One region of the Pseudarthrobacter sp. NIBRBAC000502770 genome, then DNA from elsewhere that is predicted to be linked to it. Evidence: riboswitches for the same ligand, from Rfam matches in the RefSeq annotation. Region 1 holds a riboswitch; each other region holds the start of a gene.

The links. A riboswitch is a leader RNA that binds a small molecule or an ion and turns the genes downstream of it on or off. The one in region 1 is predicted to bind S-adenosylmethionine.
Region 2: it holds a riboswitch for S-adenosylmethionine, as region 1 does, so the genes downstream of both, NIBR502770_RS20710 (cobalamin-independent methionine synthase II family protein) here and NIBR502770_RS10295 (aminotransferase class V-fold PLP-dependent enzyme) in region 1, are expected to answer to the same signal.
Region 3: it holds a riboswitch for S-adenosylmethionine, as region 1 does, so the genes downstream of both, NIBR502770_RS16435 (DUF1737 domain-containing protein) here and NIBR502770_RS10295 (aminotransferase class V-fold PLP-dependent enzyme) in region 1, are expected to answer to the same signal.

The regions. Positions count from the first base shown of each region.
Region 1 is NZ_CP041198.1:2,144,146-2,153,607, reverse strand. It holds gene NIBR502770_RS10300 (class I SAM-dependent methyltransferase) at 1-573, opposite strand, end outside; gene NIBR502770_RS10295 (aminotransferase class V-fold PLP-dependent enzyme) at 658-2,073, opposite strand; SAM riboswitch class IV at 2,110-2,223, opposite strand; gene hisN (histidinol-phosphatase) at 2,376-3,188, opposite strand; gene rsgA (ribosome small subunit-dependent GTPase A) at 3,233-4,348, opposite strand; gene aroA (3-phosphoshikimate 1-carboxyvinyltransferase) at 4,332-5,717, opposite strand; gene NIBR502770_RS10275 (DoxX family protein) at 5,724-6,272, opposite strand; gene NIBR502770_RS10270 (sigma-70 family RNA polymerase sigma factor) at 6,510-7,322, shown strand; gene rsrA (mycothiol system anti-sigma-R factor) at 7,319-7,579, shown strand; gene NIBR502770_RS21835 (50S ribosomal protein bL37) at 7,681-7,755, opposite strand; gene NIBR502770_RS10260 (DUF4097 family beta strand repeat-containing protein) at 7,913-8,746, opposite strand; gene NIBR502770_RS10255 (GDSL-type esterase/lipase family protein) at 8,832-9,431, opposite strand.
Region 2 is NZ_CP041198.1:4,338,276-4,347,737, forward strand. It holds gene NIBR502770_RS20680 (alpha/beta fold hydrolase) at 1-954, shown strand, start outside; gene NIBR502770_RS20685 (HAD-IIA family hydrolase) at 957-1,787, opposite strand; gene NIBR502770_RS20690 (TrmH family RNA methyltransferase) at 1,858-2,514, shown strand; gene fbaA (class II fructose-bisphosphate aldolase) at 2,637-3,656, shown strand; gene NIBR502770_RS20700 (DUF3151 domain-containing protein) at 3,657-4,079, shown strand; gene NIBR502770_RS20705 (uracil-DNA glycosylase) at 4,154-4,783, opposite strand; gene NIBR502770_RS20710 (cobalamin-independent methionine synthase II family protein) at 4,984-6,192, opposite strand; SAM riboswitch class I at 6,206-6,311, opposite strand; gene NIBR502770_RS20715 (M14 family zinc carboxypeptidase) at 6,540-7,604, shown strand; gene NIBR502770_RS20720 (adenylosuccinate synthase) at 7,840-9,129, shown strand; gene NIBR502770_RS20725 (DUF1508 domain-containing protein) at 9,351-9,462, shown strand, end outside.
Region 3 is NZ_CP041198.1:3,431,942-3,441,403, reverse strand. It holds gene NIBR502770_RS16465 (ABC transporter ATP-binding protein) at 1-1,273, shown strand, start outside; gene NIBR502770_RS16460 (energy-coupling factor transporter transmembrane protein EcfT) at 1,270-2,070, shown strand; gene NIBR502770_RS16455 (UDP-N-acetylglucosamine 1-carboxyvinyltransferase) at 2,187-3,710, shown strand; gene NIBR502770_RS16450 (glutamate--cysteine ligase) at 3,778-5,004, shown strand; gene NIBR502770_RS16445 (O-succinylhomoserine sulfhydrylase) at 5,133-6,341, opposite strand; gene NIBR502770_RS16440 (rhodanese-like domain-containing protein) at 6,342-6,752, opposite strand; gene NIBR502770_RS16435 (DUF1737 domain-containing protein) at 6,749-7,024, opposite strand; SAM riboswitch class IV at 7,038-7,153, opposite strand; gene opgC (OpgC domain-containing protein) at 7,320-9,462, shown strand, end outside.

The DNA of each region.
Region 1 (9,462 bases):
CCTGTCCTGCCAGTGCGTCACATGCCCCTTAAGCCCGTGGAATTCGGGCCCGACGACGGGCTTGTGGCCGGGCCGGTAGACGTCGCCGGCGTGCATGATCCGGGAGAGCCGGTGCACCCAGGGGACAGAGGTGTCCAGCTGGTTCCAGACCAGGCCCAGGGTTCCGTGCGGGCGCAGGACGCGGGCCAGTTCGGTGCTCGCAGCGAGGGGATCGCACCAGTGCCACGCCTGGGCAACGGTGACCACGTCGAAGGCCGCGTCGGGAAGGGCTGTCGCCTCGGCCGTCCCCGCCGCAGCCGTGGCGGCCGGGCAGTGGGCCTTCAGCTGGGCGAGCATGTCCGCAGAAGGGTCGACGGCGGTGACATCCAGTCCCATGGCCAGCAGCAAGGCGGTGAATTTACCGGTACCCGCCCCGACGTCCAGGGCCTCACGGGCCCCGGCAGGCACCAGCCACCGTGCGGATTCCGCCGGATAGCCGGGGCGGACGCGCTGGTAGTGGCGGCCGCCGTCCTGGAAGCTCTGCCCGAGCTCCGTGCGCCGGCCGTGATCAAGCCTGGGGCCACCCCGAACCACGCGTGGCCTCCTTCCGGTGCTGCCTGCGGATGTCCTTCGAATTTACCGCATGGCCGGTGCCTGCAGGCAGCCGCCGTTACCCCGCTAGTCGTCGAGGCAGGGGGCCGCGCCGGCGGTCCCGGGGGTATTGGGTGCCCAGTGCGGGTAGGTGCGGAAGTCGTTGGCGGGCACCCAGCGGCCCGCGTCCACCACGTAGTCCCACCCGAGTCCGTTGCTGCGCAAAGCCCGGATACCGGCAAGGAGGCGTTCAGCATCCTCCAGCCGCGAGCCCACGCCGAAACTCGCCCGGAGGGAGCCGGACGGCAGGCCCAGGCGCTTCAGCAGGGGATGGGCGCAGAAACGTCCGTCACGCAGGCCCACCCCGTGCTCTGCGGAAAGGTAGGCGGCCACCAGCCCTGCGTCGTAGCCCTCGACGGAGAAGTTGACCACGCCGATGGTGTCCGTTTCCGGATTGGTGTCCTTGAAGATCTGGTGGACGGTGACGCCGTCGATTTCCTGGAGGCCCTCCACCAGGAAGGACCGGATCGCGGACTCGTGCGCATGCCACCTGTCCTGGTCGAGTTCGGCGATGACCTGCGTGGCGCGTGCCAGGGTGGCGGCGCCGAGGACGTTCGGTGAGCCTCCTTCGTGGCGGGCCGGGCCGGTGGCCCAGCTGACGCCGTCGAGCCGTGCTTCCTTGACGGCCCCGCCGCCGGCGAGGTGCGGGACGCCGGAATCCAGCCAGTCAGGCCGGCCTACCAGGACACCTGCGCCGAACGGCGCGTACAGCTTGTGGCCGGAAAAGGCGAGGTAGTCGACGTCGTCCGCGCTGATGTCCACCCGGCGGTGCGGCGCGAGCTGGGCCGCGTCCACCACGATCCGGGCGCCGTGCTGGTGGGCCAGCGCGGCCAGGGCCCGGATGGGGAGGATCTCGCCGGTGACGTTGGAGGCGCCGGTGACGGCCAGGAGGCTGACGCCGCCCTGTTCGAGTTCGGCGCGGACGGCCTCAAGGGTGCCGGCGATGGTGTCCGCGGCAACGATGCTGCGGTGCGGGACGCCCTGCCACGGCAGGAGGTTGGCGTGGTGCTCGATGTCCAGGTAGAGGACGTCACCGGCGGTCCGTCCGTCCGTCCGGGGCAGGCAGCCCGCCAGGAGGTTCAGCGAATCGGTGGTGTTCCGGGTGAAGATGACCGAATCGTCCTGCCGGCCGCCCACGAAGTCCCGGACAATGCTGCGTGCGTTCTCGTACACGGAGGTGCTGATCTGGGAGGCGTACCCGGCCCCGCGGTGGACGCTGGCGTAGTAGGGCAGGATCTCGTTGAGGTAGGCGGACACCACGGAGAGTGCAGGGGCCGATGCCCCGTAATCAAGGTTGGCGTACCGCACGTGGCCGCCGGTTATCAATGGTGCTTGGATTTCGGCCCCGGTGACTGCAGCGAGCGGGCGGCCGGCGGCGGCACGGCGTTCGGCAGCAACGGCGGATTCGGTGACGGGTTTGGGGGAGACGGTGGCAGTTGTCACAGAGACCTCACTTGTGTACAGGACTCCGGCGTACGGAATCCGCGCTTGCCGCATCCACTCCGGACCGGCCTGGTCGTCACCCGGGGCACCCCGCCGCGAATGGAGGGTTGCCGGCCAGCAAACCGGGGTTTTGCGCTGGCACTCGTGACCTGCATAAAAGCGTAGGACATGGGGCGGCCAGGCTGGAAGCCGGGCCAATTGTTAAGGGCTTTATTACGCAATATCGAATAAACGACGCCGGACACCTCCTTCTGAAGGTGTCCGGCGTCGCAATATTCGCCCAAGCGGGCAAACCGTGGCAGTTACAGCAGATCGTCCAGGTAAGGGTTGAGACGGTGCAGGACCTCGGAGTGCAGGATCGAGTTGGTGGCCAGCGCGTTCCCGCCGAACGGTCCGTCCTCGCCCTCGAGGGAGGTGAACCGGCCCCCGGCCTCGACCACGATCGGCACCAGCGCAGCCATGTCGTAGAGGTTGAGTTCCGGTTCGCAGGCGATGTCCACGGAGCCCTCTGCCACCATGCAGTACGACCAGAAATCGCCGTATGCCCGGGTCCGCCAGACGTCCTCGGTCAGCCCGAGGAAATCGTCGAGGTTGCCGCGTTCCTTCCAGCCGCTCAGGCTGGAGTAGGAGAGGGAGGCGTCGGAGAGGCTGGACACGTTGGAGACGCGCAGCCGGGTGGCAGCTGCCAAGGACCTGCCCATGTAGGCGCCCATGCCCTTTGCCGCCCACCAGCGCTTGCCGAGGGCCGGGGCGCTGACCACGCCCACCACGGGTTCGCCTTCGTCCACCAGGGCGATCAGGGTGGCCCAGACCGGGACGCCCCTGACAAAGTTCTTGGTCCCGTCAATGGGATCGATGATCCAGCGCCGTGAACCGTGCCCGGTGCTGCCGAACTCCTCGCCCAGGACGGCATCGCGGGGACGGGAGCGGGAGAGCTGGCCGCGGATGGCTTCCTCGGCTGCCTTGTCGGCGTCGGTGACGGGCGTCAGGTCCGGCTTGGTCTCAACGTGGAGGTCCAGGGCCTTGAAGCGGCTCATGGTCTGGTCATCCACGGAGTCGGCCAGGACATGGGCCAGGCGCAGGTCATCGTTGTAGCTCGAAGCGGGTTGGATCATGGTTACAAACTACCGTCTGCGGACGCTTCTGCCGGGAGAACGCGTCAGTTGACGCTGCCGAGCTCCTTGGTTTCCTGTGCTTCCATGCGCGGATCCGTGCCGAGCAGGCGCCGGAGCGACGCCAGGCGTGCCGGGCCGGTGGGACCTGCGTGCCCGCCTGCCACCCAGTCGTCGAGGCCGCAGTTCACCGCGTTTGCCGTGTGCTTGCACCCGCGTTCACAGTTTTCGATGCCAGGGGAGAGGTCCGGGAAGGAGCGCAGGATCCGGTCCGGGTCCACATGGGCCAGTCCGAAGGAACGGATACCGGGGGTGTCAATGATCCAGCTTCCGGCCGGCGCGTCAGCCAGGCGCAGGGCCAGGGCCGACGACGACGTGTGGCGGCCACGTCCGGTTACGGCGTTGACGCCGCCGGTGGCCCGCTCGGCACCGGTCAGCGCGTTCACCATGGTTGACTTGCCCACGCCGGAGTGCCCCAGCATCACGGTGACCCTGCCGTCGAGGTGGGCGCGGAGGGCCGCCACCGCAGTGCTGTCCAGCCGGGCGGAGAGGCCGTCGTCAGAGCGTGCGTCGATCCCGGAAGCCTGCGCGTCGGCGGTCTTGCTGATGATCACCGGGAAGTCCAGGTGCGTGTAATTGGAGAGGAGCTCGGCGGGGTCCTTGACGTCGGCCTTGGTGACCAGCAGGATTGGCTCGATCCCGGCGTCGTAGGCAGCCACCAGGGCGCGGTCGATGAACCCGGTGCGGGGTTCCGGGTTGGCAGCCGCCACGACGATGACCAGCTGGTCCGCGTTGGCCACCACGGCCCGCTCCACGGGGTCGGTATCGTCGGCGCTCCGGCGCAGGAGGGTGTGGCGGTCCTGGATTTTCACCAGGCGGGCCAGCGTGTCCGGCGCGCCTGACACGTCCCCCACGAGCGATACGAAGTCTCCCGCAACGACAGGTGACCGGCGGAGTTCACGGGCACGCGCTGCGATGACGATGCGCTCGTTGTCCGAGTCCTCGCCCACCACTGCCGTGTACCGGCCGCGGTCAACCGTAATGATCCGCCCGGTAACGGCGTCGTCATGGCTGGGCCGGTCTTTGGTGCGGGGACGGGAACCTTTCTTGCTGGGGCGGATCCGGACGTCGGATTCGTCCCAGGAGTCAGTGCTCCGCGCCACTGCCACGCTCTTCCGGCCGCGGTACCTCGGGAGCAGCCTGGGCCAGCATGCCGGCCCACAGCTGCGGGAAGTCGGGCATGGTCTTGGCGGTAGTGGCGATGTCCTCCACCTGGACGCCGCTTACCGAGAGGCCCAGGATTGCCCCGGCAGTGGCCATGCGGTGGTCGGCGTAGCTGTGGACGACGCCGGCGTGCAGCGGGGCGGGCCGGATGACCAGGCCGTCGCTGGTTTCCTCGGCGTCGCCGCCGAGCCGGTTGATCTCGGTGACCAGGGCGGCGAGCCGGTCAGTTTCGTGCCCGCGAAGGTGGCCGATTCCGCTGAGCCGGGAAGGCCCCGCGGCAAGGGCACAGAGTGCCGCGACCGTAGGAGCCAGTTCACTGGTGTCGGCAAAGTCGCCGCCCTTGATTTCGGGGCCGCCAGTGACGGTCAGGAGTCCGTCCTCCAGGGTGACCGTGGCTCCCATCCGGGTGAGGATGCCGCGCCAGAGGTCGCCCACCTGCTGCGTTTCCGTGGGCCAGTTGGGAATGCGGACGGTGCCCTGCGATGCCAGGGCCGCTGCCAGGAACGGCCCGGCGTTGGAGAGGTCCTGCTCGATTCTTTGGTCGAAGGCCTGGATGGGTCCCGGGGCCACCACCCAGTGGTTGGGGACCGAATCGTCCACGGAGACGCCGGCGCCGCGGAGGACAGCCACCGTCATGTTGATGTGGTCCAGGCTTGGCACCGGTTTCCCGACGTGCTCAAGGTGCAGGCCGTCGTCGAACCTTGCTCCCACCAGCAGGAGGGCGGAGACGAACTGCGACGACGCGCTGGCATCGATCACCAGGTGGCCGCCCCGGACCGCGCCGGTCCCTTCCACCACGAAGGGAAGGGACGACGGCGTGCTCCCGTCCTCGGCGGAAACCGCGACGCCCAAAGCTTTGAGGGCTTCGATGATGGTTCCCATGGGACGCTTCCGTGCGTGCGGATCGCCGTCGAACACGCTGGCTCCGCTGCGGAGCGCCGCAAGTGGTGGGACGAACCGCATGACGGTGCCGGCCAGCCCGCAGTCGATCCTGGTGGTGGATGGCGCCGCTGACGCCGGGATCGGAACAACTTCCAGGTCAGGACCAAAGGCGCCGTCCCCGGGCACTTCGCTGATGGTGGCGCCGAGCTGCCTCAGTGCATCGATCATCAGCGCGGAGTCCCTGGAGTGCAGGGGAGCCCGAAGGCGCGATGGTCCGTCCGCCAGGGCGGCCAGGACCAGGTACCTGTTGGTCAGGGACTTCGATCCGGGCACCGTCACGGTTGCATTGACGGGCCGGTCCGCAAAAGGCGCGGCCCAGTACTGGACAGGTGTTCCGGATTCCCGGGTGGCAGCTGCTGCGGTCATTCGTGCCTAGGCTCCCGCGGCGTGTTCGACGGCGCGGCGTACAGCCTTGTCCGCCTTGTTCAGCTTCTTGGTGGTGGTCCTGCGGGCGTCGGCGGCCAGGTGCGAGGCGTTCCGTCGCGCGTCGGCGGCAAGGTGCTCGGCACGCCAGGCCAGTCCGGGCTTGCCTGCCGTGTCCACGGAGGCGAGCAGGGCACCCCCGCTCAGGGAGACGTTCTTGAGCAACTGGTTCCTGCGGTTCTCGCGCCCTTCCTTGCTGCTGATGTCCGCGCTCCGCCATTCCACGAAGGTGTTCAGGAGGGAAACGACGGTGAGCAGGCCGGCCGAGAGCCGGGAAAACTTGCCAAGGCCGAACAGGACGCCGGCGCCCACCTGGGTACCGCCGATGACGCGGGCCAGGGTCTTCTCGTTCGTCTGGAAGGGAAGCGAGGCTGCAGCCTTGCGCAGCAGCGGCGAGAGCTGCTGGGCGGTGTCGTCGGAGTTCTTGAGCTTGTCCAGTCCGGCAAGGATGAAACTGGAGGCGAGCATGGGCCTGGCGAGAGTGCGGACAAAGGGCATGGATTTCCTCCTGGATGGACGAGCCGCGGCAAGCGGCGGAGTCGGTCCTAGTCTTGCACTTTTGGGGAATATTTGCCCGCGGGAGGCGGTTATGTCGACTGGGTCCGCGACGAGGGCCCTGGCGATCAATCACCCGATACAGAGCGGAGTTGGGCCTTGCGGAAGGTGTTGGACGGAACCAGGCAGGCGGGACCGGTGGAAGTGGACAAGCTTGCCGCCGAGCCGCCGGAGTACGGCATGCCCCCGGCGGGGCGCCTGACAGTAGACTTGAAGGCAATGAGTACCCTGGATCCGGCCATCGCGGCCATGTATGAGGCGTCCCCCGGCGAAGTGAACGGCAGGGCAGGCGCAGCGCCGCTCCCCGCCGGGCAGGCAGCAACCGAACCACCGGCCGCAGCAGCGGATGCCGAGGACAGCACGCTGGACGTTGCCGCGGAGACCGTGGAACAGCGCCGCCTGCGCTTTGAGCGGGACGCCATGCAGTATGTGGACCAGCTCTACTCTGCGGCGATGCGGATGGCGCGGAACCCGTCGGACGCGGAGGACTTGGTCCAGGAGGCCTACACCAAGGCTTTCTCGGCCTTCCACCAGTACAAGCCGGGCACCAACCTCAAGGCGTGGCTCTACCGGATCCTGACCAACACGTACATCAACCTGTACCGCAAGCGGCAACGCGAGCCGCTGCAGTCAAATTCGGACACCATCGAGGACTGGCAGCTGGCCCGGGCGGAGTCGCACACGTCGAGCGGACTACGTTCGGCTGAGGCAGAAGCACTGGACCACCTTCCGGATTCGGACGTCAAGCGGGCGCTCCAGGACATTCCGGAGGAGTTCCGGCTGGCGGTTTACTTCGCTGACGTGGAGGGCTTCGCCTACAAGGAAATCTCAGACATCATGAATACGCCCATCGGCACCGTGATGTCCCGGCTCCACCGCGGCCGCCGAATGTTGCGGGACATGCTCGCGGAATACGCCGCCGAGCGGGGATTCAAAACGGCCGCTGATGCGTCGGATGCGGCAGGAAGCAAAGCACAGGAGAACAGGAAATGAGCGACTGCCAGGGATTGGGCGACTGCGACGATACCCGGATGCAACGCATCTATGAGTACCTCGACGGGGCACTGACCCGCGAAGATATTACCGAAATCAAGAACCACCTCGATGACTGCCCTGAATGCACGGAGCAGTACGACCTCGAATGCGTCATCCGCAACATGGTCAAGCGTTCCTGCAAGGAGTCCGCTCCGGACAACCTGAAGAACGCCATCCTGGACCGGATACACGCCATCCGTCCCGTCGAGGCGTAGTACCGGCGCCCCCTGCGCGCCAGGGCCGCAAACAGCAAAGGACCCCGGAAGCCGACTGGCTTGCGGGGTCCTTCGCTTGAACCGTAGTTCCTGGCATGTGCCTAGGTGTTGGGGCGCTTCCCGTGGTTCGCGCCGCCACGCTTACGGTCACGACGCTTGCGTGCACGCTTGCTCATAGCTGGCCTCCTTAATGTTGTACTCAAAAGAGCTGCCCTCCAGTCTCCCACATGATCCGGCGGCCCGCGAACCGGGAAACTTCGGATGACCTGCGGCCGGGCCGCCCGGCCGTATTCATCGAGACTGCCCGGGCAGGGTGGGGTGCGCGGCGCAGCCTCAGCGTTCCGCGTCCCCCTCGGCGCCAACGGGGCCGGGAGCGTGGATGATGGTGGTTTTGCCGGACAGCGAATTGGTCCTGACGAGCATCAGTTGCATGTCAGGGCCTGCAATGGTCTCCACTTTGCCGTTGGTGGGCAGGCACTGGCTGCCGTCCAGGATGACCGCTCCGCCTGCGGACTTCGCCACGATGTCAACCCCCACGTCGGCAGGGAGGGTTATGGTCAGGTCTCCGGACACGGAATTGGAGCCAAAATCCTGGGTGTAACCGAGCAGGTTGAAGTCAAGGTGCCCGCTGACGGTATTGGTGCGCACGTGCGTGAAATGGCCGGAGGCGGTGACCTCGCCGGAGATGCTCTTGGCGGTCAGGACGCCCCGGTGGTTCCTGACTGACACCTGGCCGCTGACGGTATTGACCTGAAGTTCTCCGGAGGTGTCCTCCGCCGTGACCGCGCCGGACACGGTGTTGAGCCGGACGTGGGCAGAAATGCCGGACGCCAGGCCCTCGCCGCTCACAGTCCCGGCCTCCACCTCCACTCCACGGGGAATTGCCACAGTGACGGCCGCGGCATTGTCGCTGTTGTGGTTGACAGTCTCCATGAGGTTCTTGAACCAGCCCTGGGCGCCGTGAAGTTGATGCCGCACTTCCAGCCGCCCGCCGTTCAGGGAGACCGCTACGGGGTCACCATGGACCTCCGAGAATTGGAGACGGACCGACGGGTCATCGTGTTCGGTGATGGTGAAGCTGCCCCTGACCAGGCCCAGCTTCAGCGACGTCACGGCGTCGACTTCAATGCTCTGCGGGCCTGTGACGGTCCAGTTCCCTCCGGGCATGGTCCCCTCCAAAAAAGCGATATATCGCGTTGATCCTCCAACGTAACGCCGCCGGGCGGAAGGGTCAAAAACAGGTCCCGAAAGGCTACTGGGGGGCATCCATCCCCAGCCACTGGAACCAGCCGCGGTGCAGCACCAGCCAGGCCATGAGCCCATACCCGGCCTGGCCGGGCGTGCCTCCGTTTGCCGCCAGGTCCTGGCGCCACTGTTCGTGGTTAAGCAGCGGGGAGAAGGTGTCGACGTAGAGGTGCTTGCGGCGCGTGGTCACATCCGCGAAGGCCGTGTTCAGTTCATCCAGCCGCCGGTTCTGCGCGGGGTCGAGTGTTGGGGGAGGACCCACAACGAACACCTCGATACGGTTCTGGGAAGCCGAGTCCAGGATGTTGGCCAGGTTCAGGCGGCTCCTCGCGGTGGAGAGGCCGAACTCGATGTCGCGCCCCGAGAGGCCGATTACCAGCCGGTTCTCCGCCTGCGGGCTGAAGCGCCTCCCGGCCTCGTCCAGCCACCGTGCGGCCAAACCTTCAGTACCTTCCTGCGGGCAGGGGAGGGCGTAGCTTTCCAGGAGCATGCCGTCCTGGGGAGTGCGGGCCAGGACGCGGCCCAGCCAGCCAAGGGCCCGGGGATCGCCCAGTCCGGCCAGCAGTTCGTCTCCTACAGCTGCGATCCGCAGCTTCCTGTCTTCCACGCGTTCCTCTTTACTTCGGTACGGGTTACTT
Region 2 (9,462 bases), 2.2 Mb from region 1:
TTCTCACGGCGTTCATTCCTTGCCGGGGCCGGCGCGTCCGGACTGCTGGCCGCCGACATGCTGGTGACCCGTGAGGTGCAGTCTCAGCGCCGGACCACCCGGATCCTGGCCGTTGCCGATGACTTCGCCGACGCCTATTACCCGGACGCCTGCTGGTTCCTGTTCCCCGGGTACAAAACCAGCTGGGAAGAGGCGCAATGGATCCTGAACGCGCTCCGGGGGGCCCTGAACAAGCGTGCCCGGCTCGCCGCCGTCGGATATTCCAACCTGGGCCTCGACGTCACCGAAGTCGTCCGCGCGATTGCTGAGTACGTCGCGGTGGAAAAGATCACCAAACTGTTCTTCTACGGCCACAGCTTCGGCGGCATGCTGGCCACCCAGGTGGCCGCCCGGCTCCTTGCCGTGGCAGGCATCCAGGTGCAGTTCATCCTCCTGGACTCCAGCCCGAACAGCGCCCACGACGTCCTGGACCAAAGCTGGTTCGACGGCGTGGTGTTCCTCTACGAGAGCGGCGTCAGGTTTCCCTCGACCCTCCGCGGCGGGTATGAACTGGGGGAGCGGATCATCCACAAGGACGAACGGAGCTGGCGGCAGATCCTTAACCAGACACTGGAGCAGCTCTCACCGATCGCCCCGTCCAACGTGCTGGTCCAGACGGAGTCCGCCTACATCTACCACTTCGAAGGAAGGCAGTTCGCCGGGCAGCTCGGCACCGCCAAAATGGCCTACCTGGGCAACCCGAAGGACGCCACCGTGGACTACGAGACGGCGTCCGAAACCTGGGCCGTGGTGTACAAGGACAACATGGTCTCAAGCAACCTCCAGACCACCGGGGCGGTACCCGCCCACGCCAGCCCGGGCTGGAACCCGCAGGTCTACCGGCCCCTGGTCACGGGACTCCTGGACGAGTACTTCCCGCTGCCCCGGGGCGGATCCAGGGTCAGCATCTTCTAGTCCTAGATCTGGTTCTTCAGGTCCGCCACGGAGTTGAGCACCTGGTTGGGCCGGAACGGGTACGCGGCGATGTCGTCCTTGTGCGTGATGCCGCTGAGGACAAGGACGGTGTGCAGGCCGGCCTCCATGCCGGCAATGATGTCCGTGTCCATCCGGTCACCGATCATGGCGGTGGTCTCTGAGTGTGCGTCGATCTGGTTCATCGCAGACCGGAACATCATGGGGTTCGGCTTGCCCACAATGTACGGTTCGCGGCCGGTGGCCTTGGTAATCAGGGCCGCGATGGCACCCGTCGCCGGCATGGGACCGTCCTTGGAAGGGCCGGTTGCGTCCGGGTTGGTGGCAATGAACCGGGCACCGGCGAGGATCAGGCGGATGGCCATGGTGATGGCCTCGAAGGAGTACGTGCGCGTCTCGCCAAGCACCACGAAGTCCGGGTTCTGGTCGGTGAGGATGAAGCCGGCCTCATGCAGCGCCGTCGTGAGCCCCGCCTCACCGATCGTGTAGGCGCGGTTGCCGGACTCTGAGCCCCGCACCTGGTCCTTGAGGAACTGCGCCGTGGCCAGCGCCGAAGTCCAGATGTTTTCCTCCGGAATTTCCAGGCCGGAGGAACGCAGGCGGGCGGCAAGGTCGCGCGGGGTGAAGATGGAGTTGTTGGTCAGCACCAGGAACCGCTTGGACGTATCCACCCAGCGCTGGATCAGCTCGGCCGCGCCGGGAATGGGCTGGTTTTCGTGCACCAGGACGCCATCCATGTCCGTCAGCCAGCACTCGATCTCCTGGCCGCTGCGGTACACCGAAGGGTTGCCTGTTACCTCGTCTGCTTCTGCCATGCCTGCCTCCGCCTGTGATGGTTGCCCGAAGAGTCCAGTCTAGTGTTGAAGGGTGAACCAAATGCCCGGCATGACAGACGAACCCGACCACCAGCCCGGGGAGGCCGAACCCGCAAAGGCGGAGGTCGGCGTCGGGCCCTGGGAGGGGGAACTGCCCGAAGGCGACCATTGGGACCCCGACCTCCTGGCCGACGGTGACCGGCGCAATGTGCTGGACAAATACCGCTACTGGAAGCATGAGGCGATCGTGGCAGAGCTGGATTCGCGGCGGCACAACTTCCACGTGGCCATCGAAAACTGGCAGCACGACCTCAACATCGGAACAGTGGTGCGCACCGCCAACGCCTTCCTCGCCAAAGAGGTGCACATCATCGGACGACGGCGGTGGAACCGGCGCGGAGCCATGGTCACCGACCGCTACCAGCACGTCCGCCACCACCCCACGGTGGAGGATTTTGTCCAGTGGGCGCAGGGGGAGGGGCTCGCGATCATCGGCATCGACATTTTCCCGGACTCTGTGCCCCTGGAGACCTACGAGCTGCCGCGCGACTGCGTGCTGGTGTTCGGGCAGGAGGGCCCGGGCCTGACCCCGGAAGTCCATCAGGCCGCTGCCGCCACCCTTTCCATCGAGCAGTTCGGCTCCACCCGTTCGATCAACGCCGCATCCGCCGCGGCCATCGCCATGCACGCCTGGATCCGCCGGCACGTCTTCAACCAGCGCGTGTGAGTATTACCAACCCGTGACCCGAAACACCCGGGCCGCCGGGGAATGGCTAGGATGGTGCCAAGCCGTAAGCGGTCTACTTGAGGGTCATCCACCCACAGACGAAACTCAGCAGAGGAGCCAGCATGCCCATTGCAACCCCAGAGATCTACGCCGAGATGATCGACCGCGCGAAGGCGGGCGGATTTGCCTTCCCCGCCGTCAACGTCACGTCCTCGCAGACGCTGAACGCAGCGCTCCGCGGCTTCGCCGAGGCAGAGTCCGACGGCATCGTGCAGGTTTCCACCGGCGGTGCCGCCTACTGGTCCGGCGCCTCCACCAAGGACATGGTTGCCGGTTCCCTGGGCTTCGCTGCCTTCGCCCGCGAAGTGGCCAAGAACTACGGTGTGAACATCGCCCTGCACACGGACCACTGCCCCAAAGACAAGCTGGACGGCTTTGTCCTGCCGCTGCTGGAAGCTTCCGAGGCCGAGGTCAAGGCCGGCCGGAACCCGCTCTTCAACTCGCACATGTGGGACGGTTCCGCCGAGACCCTGCAGGAGAACCTGAAGATCGCCCGCGACCTGCTGGCCCGCACCGCCGCAGCCAAGATGATCCTCGAGGTGGAGATCGGCACCGTCGGCGGCGAGGAAGACGGCGTCGAGAACGCCATCAACGACAAGCTCTACACCACGGTCGAGGACGCCCTCGCCACCATCGACGCCCTGGGCGCCGGCGAAAACGGCCGCTACATCACCGCCCTGACCTTCGGCAACGTGCACGGCGTCTACAAGCCCGGCGGCGTCAAGCTGCGCCCGGAGATCCTCAAGGACATCCAGGCCCAGGTGGGTGCCAAGATCGGCAAGGACAATCCGTTCGACCTCGTGTTCCACGGCGGCTCCGGCTCCTCCGACCAGGAAATCGCCGACGCCGTTTCCTACGGCGTGATCAAGATGAACATCGACACCGACACCCAGTACGCCTACACGCGTCCGGTAGCGGACCACATGTTCAAGAACTACGACGGCGTCCTGAAGGTCGACGGCGAAGTGGGCAACAAGAAGACCTACGACCCCCGCGTCTGGGGCGCCTCCGCCGAAGCCGGCCTGGCAGCCCGCGTGGTGGAAGCCACCAAGCAGCTCGGTTCGGCCGGAAAGACCTTCTAGATGTCGGACGAGTTCCGCCGCAACCTGATGGGGCCGGAGCCCACGCTCCTGCCTGCCGAAACCGAGGTGAACGGGCAGCTGGAGGCCGGGCACGAGGCCCTGGACCTGGTGGAAAGGCACCCCACGTCCTCACTCTTGTGGGCGATCCTGGCTGAGGAAGCGTGGGCCGAGGGGCGCACCATCGACTCCTACGCCTACGCCCGGGTGGGCTACCACCGCGGACTGGACGCGCTTCGCCGCAACGGGTGGCGCGGCGTAGGCCCCATCCCGTGGGAGCACGAGCCGAACCGTGGATTCCTGCGTGCCCTCTACTCCCTGGGCCGGGCGTCCTCCGCCATCGGCGAGGCCGACGAGCCGGAGCGGATCGAAAAGTTCCTCAACGACTCGGACCCCACAGCGAAGGCAGCCATCGAGGCGAAGTAGCAAGCTTGGATTAAAGCGCGACGACGGGTGGTTACCTTTCCTGGAAAGGAAACCACCCGTGGTCGTTCGTTCGTTTATGGCTTGGCGATGCCTGTGCGGGCCATGGCATCGGCGTAGGCCGCGCGCATGTCCTCGAGGTATTCCTCCTGGCGCGCCGGGGAACCGGCGAAGGCGCGGCCGCTCAGCGACCGGACCTTGTAGGTCTTCAGGCCGCGGCGCCAGAGCAGGGGCACCTCCGTCTTCAGCAGGAGGTTAGCCAGGCGGTTGGCTTCAGTGCCGTGCGCAACGATCACGGAGGCGCGGGGGACCAGGGCGAGGAACTTCAGCAGCGGCTTCAGGCCGGCCTGGATCTGGTCCGGAGTGAACTTGCCGTTGACTTCGCCGGGGACGTGCCAGGGGTGGACGTTCCACGGCATCACGAACTCGGGGCGCAACCCCAGCTTCCACTGGAGCCCCAGCATTCGGGTCGCGGCGTCCTGGTCCCCGGCAGTGATGAACCCGGACGGGTCCGCCTCGCCGATGTTGGAGAACAGGCTGATGATGCGGCATTCCTCAACGTCGTGCATCGGGTCCACATAGGGCACCACGGTTCCGGGCTTGGCCTCCTGCAGGGAATCACACAGTCCATTGACGGCGGCAACGCTGGGTTCGTAGCGGCGGCTCATGAGCTGTTCGTGGAATGTTTCTGGGGCCAGGGCTGTCATGAAGTGCTGGTTCTCCTGCGGGGATTGATATTGCTTCCACCGGTGAAAATGGGCGCGCGGCGGCGCGGATCATCAACGGCGGTTAGTTGGGGTGGGCCGATTCCTGGTCGGCCTCTGCCAGTTTACCAAGCCCGGGGAAACGAAACGCCGGCCGCCCCTTCCGGTGATGGAAGGCACAGCCGGCGCAGCGGTACGACGGACTACCAGAGGCGGTTGGTGGCGCGGCGAGCACCCTCGCCGAGGGCCTCCAGCTTGGCGAAGGCGATCTGTGGGTGCACCCTGCCGCCCAGGCCGCAGTCGGTGGAGGCAATGACATTTTCGCGGCCCACGACGTCGGCAAAGCGGACAATGCGGTCAGCCACCAGGTCGGGGTGTTCCACCACGTTGGTGGCATGCGACACGACGCCCGGGATGATGACCTTGCCCTCGGGGAGCTTGGTGTCCTCCCATACACGCCATTCGTGTTCGTGGCGGACGTTGGCTGCCTCGAAGGAGTATGCGCCCGCGTTGACCTGCAGCACCGAGCCGATGATGTCGGCGAAAGGGATGTCCGTGGTGTGCGGGCCGTGCCAGGAACCCCAGCAGACATGCAGCCGGATCTGTTCCTGGGGCAGGTCCCGGAGGGCCCAGTTGGTGGCCTCGACGCGCAGCTGGATGAACTTCAGGTAGTCCTCCAGGCTGGGCTCGGGATTGATCTGGTCCCAGCTCTCGGCCAGGGACGGATCGTCGAGCTGCACGGTGAGGCCGGCGTCGACGATGGCCTTGTATTCCTCCCGCATGGCATCGGCACAGGCGTAGACAAGTTCCTCATCGGACTTGTAGTACTCGTTGGCCACGCGGGCGCACGAGCCGGGAGAGAGGGATGCCACGAAGCCGTCCGACAACCCGGCGGCGGCGAGGCCGGTCTTCAGGTTCTTGATGTCCGATGCCACCAGGTCCTGGCCCGTGTAGGTCAGGGGTCCGGCGATCTTGGGCTGGGTCACGCTCTTGCGGTGGGACAGGATGCCCGAGGACGGGTCGTTGTAGGCCTCGTTGAACGCCTGCCGGTCGCGCCTGTCGGGGAAGGAGGTCAGGACAATGTTGCCGGGGGAGGAGCGGTGCACCTGGGCATCGGCCCAGCGGTCCACATTGGTTGGCTCCAGGCCGCCCAGCCGTGCGAAGGAGTAGTTCCACCAGGCGCCATAGTCCACGGAGTTGGCCATCGTGTGCCCGTATTCGCCGTCGTTGGGAATGTCGATCCCGAGGTCCTTCTGGCGCCGGACCACGTCCACCACGGAGGTTTCCAGGAGGTCCAGGAATTCAGGGGTGACGCCGTCGGTTTCCTTGGCGGCATTGGCCGCGATGAGTTCCGGGGTGCGGGGCAACGATCCGGCGTGGGTGACGCGGATGTGGTCGGTGTTCAGGGGCATGCTGGAATCTTCCTTTCCATCGGTCCTGGCAGTAGCACCTTCGGTCCGGCAGGAATCCTGCTGGACCGTGGTTGCTGCGGCGTCATCGAGCCAGGTCTCTCGGCCGCTCCGGATGGTTCACTCTCACTAAATCGAGAGACCCACCTTGGGGCAAGTCCGTGCCGCTTTATGTCGCGGCCCGCTGCCCGGCTGCTTCCCTGCCCTTGCCCGGCGGGCAGCAGCATACTTACAGACTTTGTCCAGCTTGTTGACAGGTTTCGTTAAGCTTGGTTGGCTGAGGTCACATGCCACCGCCGCAACGGAGCTGGCCGGTGGCGCCCCGATGCACTCGAAAGAGGTAACGCACTGTGAAGAAATCCCTGGCAAATTTCAGGACCCTCGCCGCCTCCGGAGCCCTGGCGCTGGCCGTCGTCGCGGGTCCCGCCCCGCTGGCACACGCTGTGGGCGAAGGCCCCAATTACGACGGCAACGGCCAGATCACCACCTCCAAGCTCGCCACGTACGAACAGATGGTCTCGTTCCTGAAGGACCAGGACGCCCGCCAGCCGGCAATGGAGCTGGAGGTCATCGGGCAAACGGTCAAGGGGCGCGACATCCACCTGGTCAAGTACATTTCGGACCCCGCCAAGCCCACCATTCTGTACCTGACCCAGCAGCACGGCAACGAGCAGCTCACCACCGAGGGCGCCATGGAGTTCATCAAGCACCTGGGGGCCGGTAAATCCGCTGACATCCTCAAAGGCGTGAACATTCTGGTGGTGCCCATGCTCAATGCGGACGGGGCCATGGGGGACGTGAACTTCTCCCTGGAAAACTACCTTGCCAAGGGGGACCGCAACCTCACCCGCTACAACGCCGAGGGCGTGGACCTGAACCGCGACCATGTGGCCAAGGTCCAGCCGGAGACCCAGGCGCTGCACAACAACGTCATGCGCAAGTACCGGATCGACTACATGATCGACCTGCACCACCAGGGCACCCGGGCCGAGCGTGACGGCAAGCTGGTATCCGGCTCCATCCTGTACCCCACCACCCCCAACGCCGACCCCGCCGTCGTCGAAAAATCAAAGCAGCTTGGCGCCGTGGTCTTCAACAACGTCGACTCCACCGGCTGGGGACACCTGGGCAAGTACCAGGGCGGCAGCGCCGAAACCATCAGCCGAAACGGCATCTCCGTGGAGTACGGCATCGCCACCCTGCTCTTCGAGATGCGCGGCATGTCGGACCACTACCTGGACGGCTATGCTCTCGGGCAGCGCAGCAACGGCTACCTGATCAAGCAGACTGTCACCACGCTGACCTCCACGGCCGCAGCCATCGCGGACGGGTCCATTGCCGACGCCGACACCTCCTTCTGGAACACACTCGCCGAACAGACGTCCCGCCCCGCCGGGGAGGCTGAGGACGAATAGGCGGCACCGCCCGCCGCGGCCTTTTGGCAGAAACGGCCGCGGCGGGCCACAACAGTGGACGAAGTGCCCTATCGGCTAAACTTGGGTGGTAAGAGCCCCGGAACTCTTGCTTCGCTGCGCCGTGCTGCGGCTGTGCGAAGGCCGGTCTGTTCGGGGCATTCTCATGAACGGCGCTGCATCGGCCTGCCACCTGGTGGCCGGGCCCGGGCAGCCCGAACGAATGGGGGAGGATCCCATGCCAGCAATTGTGATCGTAGGAGCCCAGTGGGGCGACGAAGGAAAAGGCAAGGCCACCGACCTGCTGGGCGGCCGTGTTGACTACGTCGTCAAGCCCAACGGCGGCAACAACGCCGGGCACACCGTCGTCGTAGGCGGTGAAAAGTACGAACTCAAGCTTCTGCCGGCCGGCATTCTCAGCCCCAACGCCGTTCCCATCATCGGCAACGGCTGCGTGGTGAACCTGGAGGCCCTCTTCCAGGAAATCGACGGACTCCAGGCGCGTGGCGCCGACACCTCAAAGCTGCGGGTCTCCGCCAACGCCCACCTGGTGGCGCCGTACCACCAGGTGCTGGACAAGGTAACCGAACGCTTCCTGGGCAGCCGGGCCATTGGCACCACCGGCCGCGGCATCGGCCCTGCCTACATGGACAAGGTTGCCCGGCTGGGCATCCGCGTCCAGGATGTCTTTGACGAATCGATCCTCCGCCAGAAGGTGGAAGGCTCGCTGCGGCAGAAGAACGAACTCCTGGTCAAGGTCTACAACCGCCGCGGTGTGGTGGTGGACGAGATCGTGGAGTACTTCCTGTCCTTCGCCGAGCGGCTCCGCCCGCTGGTCATCGACAGCACCCTGGTCCTGAACTCCGCGCTGGATGAGGGCAAGGTAGTCCTGATGGAGGGCGGCCAGGCAACCTTCCTGGACGTGGACCACGGCACCTACCCGTTCGTGACCTCCTCCAACCCCACCGCCGGCGGCGCCTCCGTGGGCTCCGGCATCGGCCCTACCCGGATCTCCCGCTCCATCGGCATCATCAAGGCCTACACCACCCGCGTTGGTGCCGGCCCATTCCCCACGGAACTCTTCGATGAGATGGGCATGTACCTGCAGAAGACCGGCGGCGAATTTGGCGTCAACACCGGACGCCCGCGCCGCTGTGGCTGGTACGATGCGGTCCTGGCGCGGCACGCCTCCCGCGTAAACGGCTTCACTGACTACTTCGTCACCAAGCTGGACGTGCTCACCGGCATCGAGCAGATTCCGGTATGTGTCGCCTACGACGTGGACGGTGTCCGGCACGACGAAATGCCCATGACGCAGACCGAGTTCCACCACGCGAAGCCCATCTTCGAGTACTTCGACGGCTGGACCGAGGACATCACCGGAGCCCGGACGCTGGCAGACCTTCCGGAGAACGCGCGCAACTACGTGCTGGCCCTGGAAAAGCTTTCCGGAACCCGGTTCTCCGCCATCGGCGTTGGCCCGGACCGGGACCAGACCATCGTGGTGAACGACCTCATCAAGGACTAGATTTTGTGGGCCCACGCCCGCGGGGTTCCCTGGCCGCGTTTGCGGGGCTGGGGAGCGGGTGGGGACTACGACGGCGGCAGGCCACCTTCGCAGGTGGCCTGCCGCTTGTTTTTGGCAGCCGGAAAGCGAATTTACACAGGCTTAACGCGCACGGTCTTGTGAGGCTTCCGGTGCCGCCGCCAGACTCGTCTGTACCACCTGGTGCCCAAGGAAGGATCGTCATGGCCGGAAAATTTGAAGCATTCATCGACGCTGATTCGTTCTTCAGGTTCCGGCTCCTGGCTCCGGACGGGGCCGTGATCGCCGTCTCGGGCCCGTTCGAGGACAAAGCCG
Region 3 (9,462 bases), 1.3 Mb from region 1:
CCGCGCCCAGCGCGGCCGCGCCGGCCTGATGCAGCAGGACCCCGAAACGCAGGTGGTCCTCTCCCGGGTGGGGGACGACGTCGCCTTCGGCGCCGAAAACCTCGCGGTGCCCCGCGCCGCGATCTGGCCCCGGGTGCACGCGGCGCTTGCCGACGTCGGACTCTCCCACCTCCCGCTGGACCACCCGACGTCGGCCCTGTCCGGCGGGCAAAAGCAGCGCCTGGCGCTGGCGGGCATCCTGGCGATGCGTCCCGGCCTGATCCTGCTGGACGAACCCACCGCCAACCTCGACCCGGACGGCGTCCTGGAGGTCCGCGACGCCGTGGCCCGCTGCCTGGACAAGACCGGGGCCACCCTTGTGGTGGTGGAGCACCGGGTTTCCGTCTGGAAGGACCTGGTGGACCGGATCATTGTCCTGCAGCCGGGCTCGGCCTCGGATCCCGCCGTGCTCCTGGACGGCCCGCCGGACCGTGTGCTCAGTGAGGCGAGGACCATGCTGGCCGCTGCCGGCGTGTGGGTGCCCGGGTATGTGCCCGCGACCCGTCCCCGCGCCGCCGTCCCGGCCGCGGGAACGGGGAACCTGTTGTTGGCCGCTGAGCAGCTTGCCGTGTCCCGCGGACGCGCCCGCCGGCAGGGCTTTCGGAAGATTTCGCCGGTGCCGGTCCAGGAGGACGTGGCTGCACAGGTCCGCGCCGGGCAGGCCCTGGCCATCACCGGTCCCAACGGTGCCGGCAAGTCAACCTTCGCCCTGACCCTGGCCGGTCTGCTGGAGCCCGTGGCGGGGAAGGTTTCAGCCACGCTGGACCTCAGCCGCGGCGCCGGCATCGACCCCTACAAGTGGAAGGCCCAGCAGCTGATCTCGCGGGTGGGCACGGTGTTCCAGGAGCCGGAACACCAGTTCGTCACCGGGAAGGTACTGGACGAACTGCAGTTCGGCCCGCGGCACCTGGGGCACGGCGCGGACAGGGTGGACGAACTGCTGGAGCGCCTGCGGCTCACCCAGCTGGTGGACGCCAACCCCTACACGCTCTCCGGCGGGGAAAAGCGGCGCCTCTCCGTGGCCACCGTCCTTGCCGCCAGCCCCCAGGTGCTGATCCTGGACGAGCCCACGTTCGGGCAGGATGCCAATACCTGGGCCGAACTCGCATCATTCCTGTCCGAGCTTCTGGATGCGGGTACGGCGGTGGTTTCCGTGACCCATGACGCGGAGTTCACCTCGGCCCTGGGCGGGACGGAACTGCGGATGGCTGCCGCGGAGGCGGTGGCACCATGAGGCAGGAACTCACCTTGAGCGGCAACCATGCACTCCTGGCCCGCGCCAACCCGCTCAGCAAGTTCGCGGCGGTCCTGCTCATCACGGCGGTCCTGGCCTTGTCCATCGACTGGGTGTCCGCCTCAGTGGCCCTCGCCTTCGAACTGATGCTGTTCCCCCTTGCCGGGCTCACCGTGTCCCTGCTGTGGCAGCGCGGATGGCCGCTGATCCTCGCCGCAGCCATCGGAGGCTGGAGTACCGCCATCCTGGCGCCGGACAGCGGCAGGATCCTGCTCGACGTCGGCATCTGGAGCATGAGCGAAGGTTCCCTCCAGTTGGGCATCGGCTTCCTCCTGCGCGGCTTTGCGATCGCCCTGCCCGCGGTGCTCCTGATGAGCTGCACCGACCCCACGGACCTGGCGGATGCACTGGCGCAAAAGGCCCGCCTGCCGCACCGGTTCGTCCTGGGCACCCTCGCCGCGATGCGCCTGGTGGGGCTCATGGCAGAGGAGTGGCAGACCATCGGGATGGCGCGCCGTGCCCGGGGCGTGGGCGCCCGCGGCAGCCTCGTCCAGCGGGTGAAGGCGACGCTGGGCCAGAGCTTCGGACTGCTGGTCCAGGCCATCAGGCGGGCGTCGAGGCTCGCCGTGACCATGGAAGCGCGTGGGTTCGGCGGGGGCCGGCGGACGTGGGCCAGGGAATCCACCTTCAGCCCGCTGGACTCCTGGGTGGTTGCCGGCGGTGTGCTGGTGGCCGGACTGGCCCTGGTGGCGGCCGTCTCTGCCGGCACGTGGAACATGGTCTGGCTGGGCAGCTGACTCCCGCTGGAAGCTCTGTACGCGTTCCTATCGCATCGGGTGGGTAGCCTGGGGGTGGTGGCCTTCACCTGCTCCTCGAAAGGGGAGGGATAACTCATTTATGATATATTCGCGGTATGACCCAGAGAACCGCTGAACACGTTGCCGCCATGCTGAGGGACGCCCGGGGCGAGAAAGGGTGGACCCAGGGCCAGCTGGCCGCCGAACTCGGCACCAGCCAAAGTGCCGTGGCGCGGATGGAACAGGGCAAGCAGAACCTGAGCCTGAAAATGATCCAGCGGCTGGAAAACATCTTTGACCGCAGCATCGTGAACGTGGCCAAGCCGCGGATGACGCACCTGCGGGTGGAGGGCGGCCGCACCCTGTCCGGCGCCGTTGACGTCAACAGCAGCAAGAACGCCGGCGTGGCACTGCTGTGCGCCAGCCTGATCAACCGCGGCACCACCGTGCTGCGCCGCCTGGCCCGGATCGAGGAAGTCAACCGCATCGTCGAGGTGCTGACCAGCATCGGCGTCGAGTGCACGTGGCTCAATGACACGGACCTCCGCCTGCGCCGCCCCGCCGTCCTGGACCTGGACGCCATGGACGTGGACGCGGCACGCCGCACCCGCAGCGTCATCATGCTGCTGGGCCCCCTGCTGGATGAGTCCCGGGAGTACCGGCTGCCCTACGCCGGCGGCTGCGACCTGGGCACCCGGACCGTGGAGCCCCACATGCAGGCACTGCGCGAGTTCGACCTGTCAGTGGAGGCCACGGCCGGGTTCTACACCGTGCAGGCCCCGCCCGCGGATAGCCGGGACCGCTCCTTCGTCCTCACCGAACGGGGGGACACCGTTACCGAGAATGCGATCATGGCGGCGGCCCACCGGCCCGGAACAACCGTGATCCGCAACGCCAGCCCCAACTACATGGTGCAGGACCTCTGCTTTTACCTGCAGATGCTCGGGGTGGCCATCGAGGGCGTGGGAACCACCACCCTGCGGATCACCGGCAGGCCCGTGATCGACGCCGAGATCGAGTATTTCCCGTCCGAGGACCCCATCGAGGCCATGAGCCTGATTACGGCCGGCATCGTCACCAACTCCGAGGTCACGGTCCGCCGGGTCCCCATCGAGTTCATGGAAATCGAACTGGCCACGCTGGGCCAGATGGGCCAGAAGCTCGAAATATCCGGCGAATACATGGCCCGCAACGGCCGCACCCGGCTGGTGGACGTCACCACCAAGCCCTCCGAGCTGCGTGCCCCCGAGGACAAGATCCACCCCATGCCGTTCCCCGGGCTGAACATCGACAACCTGCCCTTCTTCGCCGTCATTGCAGCGAACGCCCATGGCCAGACCATGATCCACGACTGGGTTTACGAGAACCGGGCCATCTACCTGACGGAGCTGAACCGGCTCGGCGCACAGGTGCAGCTGCTGGACCCGCACCGGATCTACGTCAACGGCCCCACGAAGTGGCGCGCCGCCGAGGTGGGCTGCCCGCCGGCGCTCCGCCCGGCCGCCTGCCTGCTGCTGGCCATGCTGGCCGCGCGGGGCGTGTCCGAGCTGCGGAACATCTATGTGATCGAGCGGGGCTACGAGGACCTGGCGGAGCGGCTGAACACCATCGGCGCCAAGGTGGAGTACTTCCAGGACTAGGCATTCATCCTTCGTCATGAAGGGAGGCGCCCCTGTGAATGCCCGGCGGGCGCGGCAGAATATTCGTATGCGTACATTCGGCGTCGAGGAAGAACTCCTGATTGTTGATCCGGAGTCCGGGGAGCCGCTTGCCCTGGCCGATGCCCTCCTCGCTGGCCGGCGCGTGGCAGCCGATGATGCGCCGGTGGAGCTGGAAAGCCGCCATGCCGGCAACCAGGCGGATTACGACGACGAGATGGGCTTGAGTGCCGAGCTCAAGCTTGAGCAGATCGAGACACAGACCCGGCCGTGCACCGACTACGGAAGCCTGCTGGAACAGATCCGGGCCGGCCGGGCGCTGGCGGACCAGGCTGCCCAAAAGCACGGGGCCCGGGTTGCGGCGCTCGCCACCTCTCCCGTGGCCTCGCCCAGCCACACCACGCCGGACCCGCGCTATGCCAGGATGCTGGAACGCTTTGGCCTCACCGCCCAGGAGCAGCTGACCTGCGGTTTCCACGTCCACACCTTCATTGAATCGCCGGAGGAAGGCGTGGCGGTCCTGGACCGGATCCGCGACAAGCTGGCGGTGCTCACGGCACTGAGCGCCAACTCGCCATTTTGGAATGGCGTCCCCACCGGTTTCGAAAGCTACCGGACCCAGGCCTGGAACCGCTGGCCCACTGCGGGCCCGGCAGGTATTTACGGGACGTATCCCGCGTACCGCCGCGTGGTGACCCGGCTGCTGGACAGCGGCGTCATGCTCGATGAGGGCATGCTGTATTTCGACGCCCGTCTCTCCCGGAACCATCCGACGGTGGAAGTGCGGGTGGCGGACGTGTGCCTCCGTGCCGGGGACGCAGCCCTCATCGCGGTGCTGGTACGGGCATTGGTGGAATCCGCGGGCCGGGAATGGCGCGAGGACGTGGATCCCGCGCCTGTACCCACAGTCCTGCTGCGGATGGCGTCCTGGCAGGCCAGCAGCGCCGGGCTGAGCGGCGAACTCCTGGACTTCGGCAACTTCAGGCCCGCACCGGCCGCGGACGTGGTCCGTTCCCTGGTGGACTACCTTGCCCCCGTCCTGGCCGAACAGGGGGAGCTGGCCCTGGCCAGGCAGGGGGTGGAGGACATCATTTCCCGCGGAACCGGGGCCGCTGAACAGCGCCGTGCCCGCGACAAGGCCCTGGCGGGGCAGCCGCCTGAGGACATGGGGTTCGGTGCCGTGGTGCGGCAGGCCGTCCACCTGACGATGCGCGACACGCTGGACCTGTCAGACATGGCGGACACGCCCGAGCTGCTGCGCGTGCGGCAGGCCTGACCTGCCGCTTGGGTTGCCGGTCCGCGGCATGCATATTCCTTTTCGACGCGCACACTCCTTTGCGCACGCCGCATTCCGTGCGCGCCAGGGAATCTGCGCGTCGAAAACGGGGAGGCGCGTCGAAAAGGCTAGATCTGCTTCAGCGCCTGCTCGAGGTCGCGGAGGAGGTCATCCGGGTCCTCGAGCCCCACCGAGAGCCGCACCACGCCGTCGCTGAGCCCAATGGCGGCCCGCCCCTCCGGGCCCATGGCGCGGTGGGTGGTGGTGGCCGGGTGCGTGATCAGGGACTTGGCATCACCGAGGTTGTTGGAAATATCGATGATCCGCAGCCCGTCCAGGAGGGCGAATGCCGCTTCCTTGCCGGAGCGCCCGCCGGTCGGGGCCAGTTCGAAGGTCAGGACCGTTCCGCCGGCACTCATCTGCTTGGCGGCCAGCCCGTACTGCGGGTGCGACTTCAGGAGCGGATACTTCACCCAGCCTACCGCCGGCTGTTCCTCGAGCCATTCAGCCAGCCGCAGCGCGGTGGCGGACGAGTGGTTGACGCGCAGGCCCATGGTTTCCAGGCCCTTGGTCAGGACCCAGGCGTTGAAGGCGGACAGTGCGGGGCCGGTATGGCGCATCAGCTGCTTGACGGGTCCGTCGATGAATTCCTTGGTGCCCAGGATGGCACCGCCCATCACCCTGCCCTGCCCATCGATGTGCTTGGTACCCGAGTAGACGATGACGTCGGCGCCGAGGTCCCCGCAGCGCTGCAGCAGGGGAGTGGCAAAGACGTTGTCAGCCACCACGGTGGCGCCGGCCGCATGCGCCAGCTCACTGACGGCGGCGATGTCGACGATTTCCTGCATGGGGTTGGACGGGGACTCGAAGAAGACGGCGGTGGTGGGCTTGGACAGGGCTTCGCGCCACTGGTCCAGGTCCGGACCGTCCACGAAGACCGTTTCCACACCCCAGCGCGGGAGGATCTCGTTCAGGATCACAAAGCACGAACCGAACAGCGAACGGGCAGCCACCACGCGGTCGCCGGCAGCCAGCAGGGCACCCAGCGCGGTGAACACGGCAGACATGCCCGACGCCGTCGCAAAGCAGGCTTCGGTGCCTTCCAGCAGCCTGAGCCGTTCCTGGAAGGTGGCAACGGACGGGTTGCCGTAGCGGGAGTAGACAAAGCGCTCGTCCTCGCCGGTGAACGCGCGTTCAGCTGCCGCAGCGGATTCGTAGACGAAGCCGGAGTTCAGGAAGATGGCCTCGGACGTTTCCTGGAAGTTGGAGCGGTCCAGGCCGCCGCGGACTGCCTGCGTATCGGGGTTCCAGCCGGGGGCGTCTGGGTTGAAGGTCACTTAGTTCTTTCCGAGGTTGGTGGGGAGGCCGCGGTTCTTCCAGCCGTTGACGGTGCGTTCGCCGTAGCGGTCCGGCTCGCCTTCGAAGCCCTCCAGCACGTTGTAGGCGGTAAAACCGGCCTGGGTGGCGGCAGTTGCAGCCGCGATGGACCGCTGGCCGGAGCGGCAGAGGAAGAGCAGTTCCGCCTGGGGATCCTCCGGCGCCTGCGCCTGGAGGTCCTTGACGAAGTCGGGATTGGGGATGCCGCCGGGGAAGGTCCACTGGATGAACAGGGGATCGTTGTCCGTGGCCTTGGTGTCCGGGATGCCGATGTGGGCCCATTCGCCCTCGGTGCGGACGTCCACCAGGATGGCGCCCTGCTCCAGCTTGGCCCATGCTTCCTGGGGCGTCAGGTCTCCGGCGTAGCTCATGCGTGGCCCTCGCCGTCGAAATCGCCTTCAAGGCCGGCGTCGAGCTGGTCCACCGCTGTGGCGACGGCGGCATCGGCTGAGGCGATGGCGGCCGGAAGGACGATTGCCTGCGCCACGATGACGCTGGTGCCGTTGAAAGTAGCTGCCGGGCTGCCGTGCAGCACGTAGCCGTCGGCGAGTGCGGCGGAGATCCGCTCGCAGAATTCACGGGTGTCCGCGCCGGTTATCAGGCGGTAGGACAGTCTTTCGTCAAGGGCGGGTGCGTCGGACACGACGGATCTCCTTCTCTCACGCTTGCAGCTCGAATCGGTCGATATGCCGAGTATTCACCTGAGGCACCCCGCCGCGAAAGGGAGGGTTGCCGACCGGCAAGTCAGGGCTTGGCGCCGGTACTCATTACTCCCCAAAAACGTAACACCTGCCGCGCCAAGCCGCATCGCCGACGTCGTCATGTTCCGTCATTGAGCTGCCCGCCATGCGGCACGTAGCCTGCTGCGGACCGATAAGGTTCATACCGGGGGCGCCGCCCCGTATCCAGAGCAATGAGTACCGGGGGTCCTTGTCAGCATGCGGGCACACGTATCGCACCACCGCGCCGCCATCCGGCGTAACCGTCCGCGTTCCGCCGCGTCCTTCCTGGCCGCGGTTCTCATCGCCCTCCTGGCAGTGGTGGCCCCGGCAGCCCCGGCGCAGGCGGCCGGCCCCGCGCCGGACAGGGGCAAACCCTGGCTGGGGGCGGTCCTCGAATGGGGTGAGGATACCGCCGCGGGCTTCAGCGACCGGCTGGGCGCAACCCCGGCGCTCTACGGCCATGACATCACCATGCCGTACCGCGAATCCGAGCGGAATGACATCGGGGGCTTCCTGCAGCAGACCGCAGCGAAGGGCGCCCACGCCATGCTCACGGTCAAGCCGTCCGTGCCGCTGGACCAGCTCGGCGCCGCGGAGGCGGAAGCGTTCGCAGCGCAGGTGCGCGACCTGACCGCGGGATTCAAGGGCCAACTGCTGGTCCGCTTTGCCCCCGACATGAACGCCAGCTGGGTGGCCTGGGGCCAGCAGCCGGCTGCGTACCGGCAGGCTTTCCAAGCGGTGTCGGCAGCCTTCAGGAAGGACGACGGCGGCCGGGCCACCATGGTGTGGGCGCCCTACCTGGGGAAGGACTACCCCTTCGACCGGAACAGGAATGCGCCACAGCCGGGAAGCGACGGGTTTTCCCTCCTGGATACAAATGGGGACGGAACCTGGAACGGGAGCGACAGCGCCTATGCCCCGTATTACCCGGGCGACGACGCGGTGGACTGGGTGGGGTTGGCCGCCTACCATGACGACACTGCCGGCGCGGCCGCCGTCAACTCCCTGCCGCACGCCGGCGAACTCGAAGACATGCTGACGGCCTCCGGCAACGAAAACTTCTACGGTACCTACGCCGAAGGACACAAAAAGCCCTTCCTGCTCCAGACCTCGGCCTTCTACAGCCCTGCATCCGGCGGGGCGCCCGAGGCGGACATCAAAACGCGCTGGTGGGACCAGGTGGTGGCAACTGCCACCTCTCCGCATTTCGCCGGAACGGCCGCCGTGGTGTGGGACGAACGGACCAGCACGCGGGACACCGGCGTAGCAAGCATCAGCTGGCTGCTCACGGGAAGCCCGGACATCGCCAAAACTGCCCTGGACCGGTTGAAGGCATCGCCCATGGTCACCGGGCCTGTCACGGATGTGGCGTCCGCAGGCACGTATGTCCGCGCCAACACACTTGCGGGCGCCGCCCCGTGGACCGTTGCTGCCGCCATGGTCATCCTCCTGGTGGCCCTGTGGCAGGTTCCGCGCCGGATCAACGCTGCCACGGCCTGGAGTTACCAGGATCCTTCTGCCAGGGATTCGCGGGTGGACCTGCTGCGCGGAATGGCCATTGTCTTCGTGGTGGTCAACCACCTGGGCATGGCCTCGCTGTTCCAGCTGCTCACCCAGGAGGCGGTGGGCTTCGTATCAGGCGCTGAGTTGTTTGTCCTGTTCTCCGGCCTGGTGGTGGGCATGGTGTACGGCCCCAAAGCGAAGGAGGATTTCGGCCGGGTGGTGGACCTGACGTCCCGCCGTGCCGGGAAGCTCTATGTCACTGCCCTGGCCGTGCTGGTCGGCGTCTTCCTGCTGTCGCTGCTCCCGTTCTTCCACACCGAGGCCCTGACCACGTTCGTGGACCAGGGAACCGGCGGCGCCGGGCACAGCGGCGCGGGCCGGACCTACGACCTGTACGCGGGCATGTCGTCGCTGTTCCAGTTCCCCGTGCCGCCGCAGGTGCTTCCGGCCATCGTGCTGCTGCAGTTCGGGCCCTGGCAGTTCAACGTCATGGGCCTTTACGTGGTGCTCCTGCTGGCCAGCCCCCTGATCCTGGCGGCACTCAACCGCGGCAAGGCCATCTGGGTGTTGCTGGCGTCCCTGGCCGTGTATGCGGTCGGGGCCGTAACCAGGGTCAGGCTCCTGCCATCGCAGTTCGAGGATTCGTTCCCCCTGTTGGTATGGCAGGTACTCTTTGTCGTCGGCCTGGTTGTCGGCTACCACCGCCGCAGCATAGTCGCCTGGCTGTCGGCGCACACCTGGGTGGTGGCAGCCTGCACCGCAGCGGCGTTCGCGCTGGCCTTCCTGTCCTGGGGCAACCCGTACCTGGCCAACAACTATGACGTCCGGCTGGCGCTCATGCCGGACGCCGCCTACC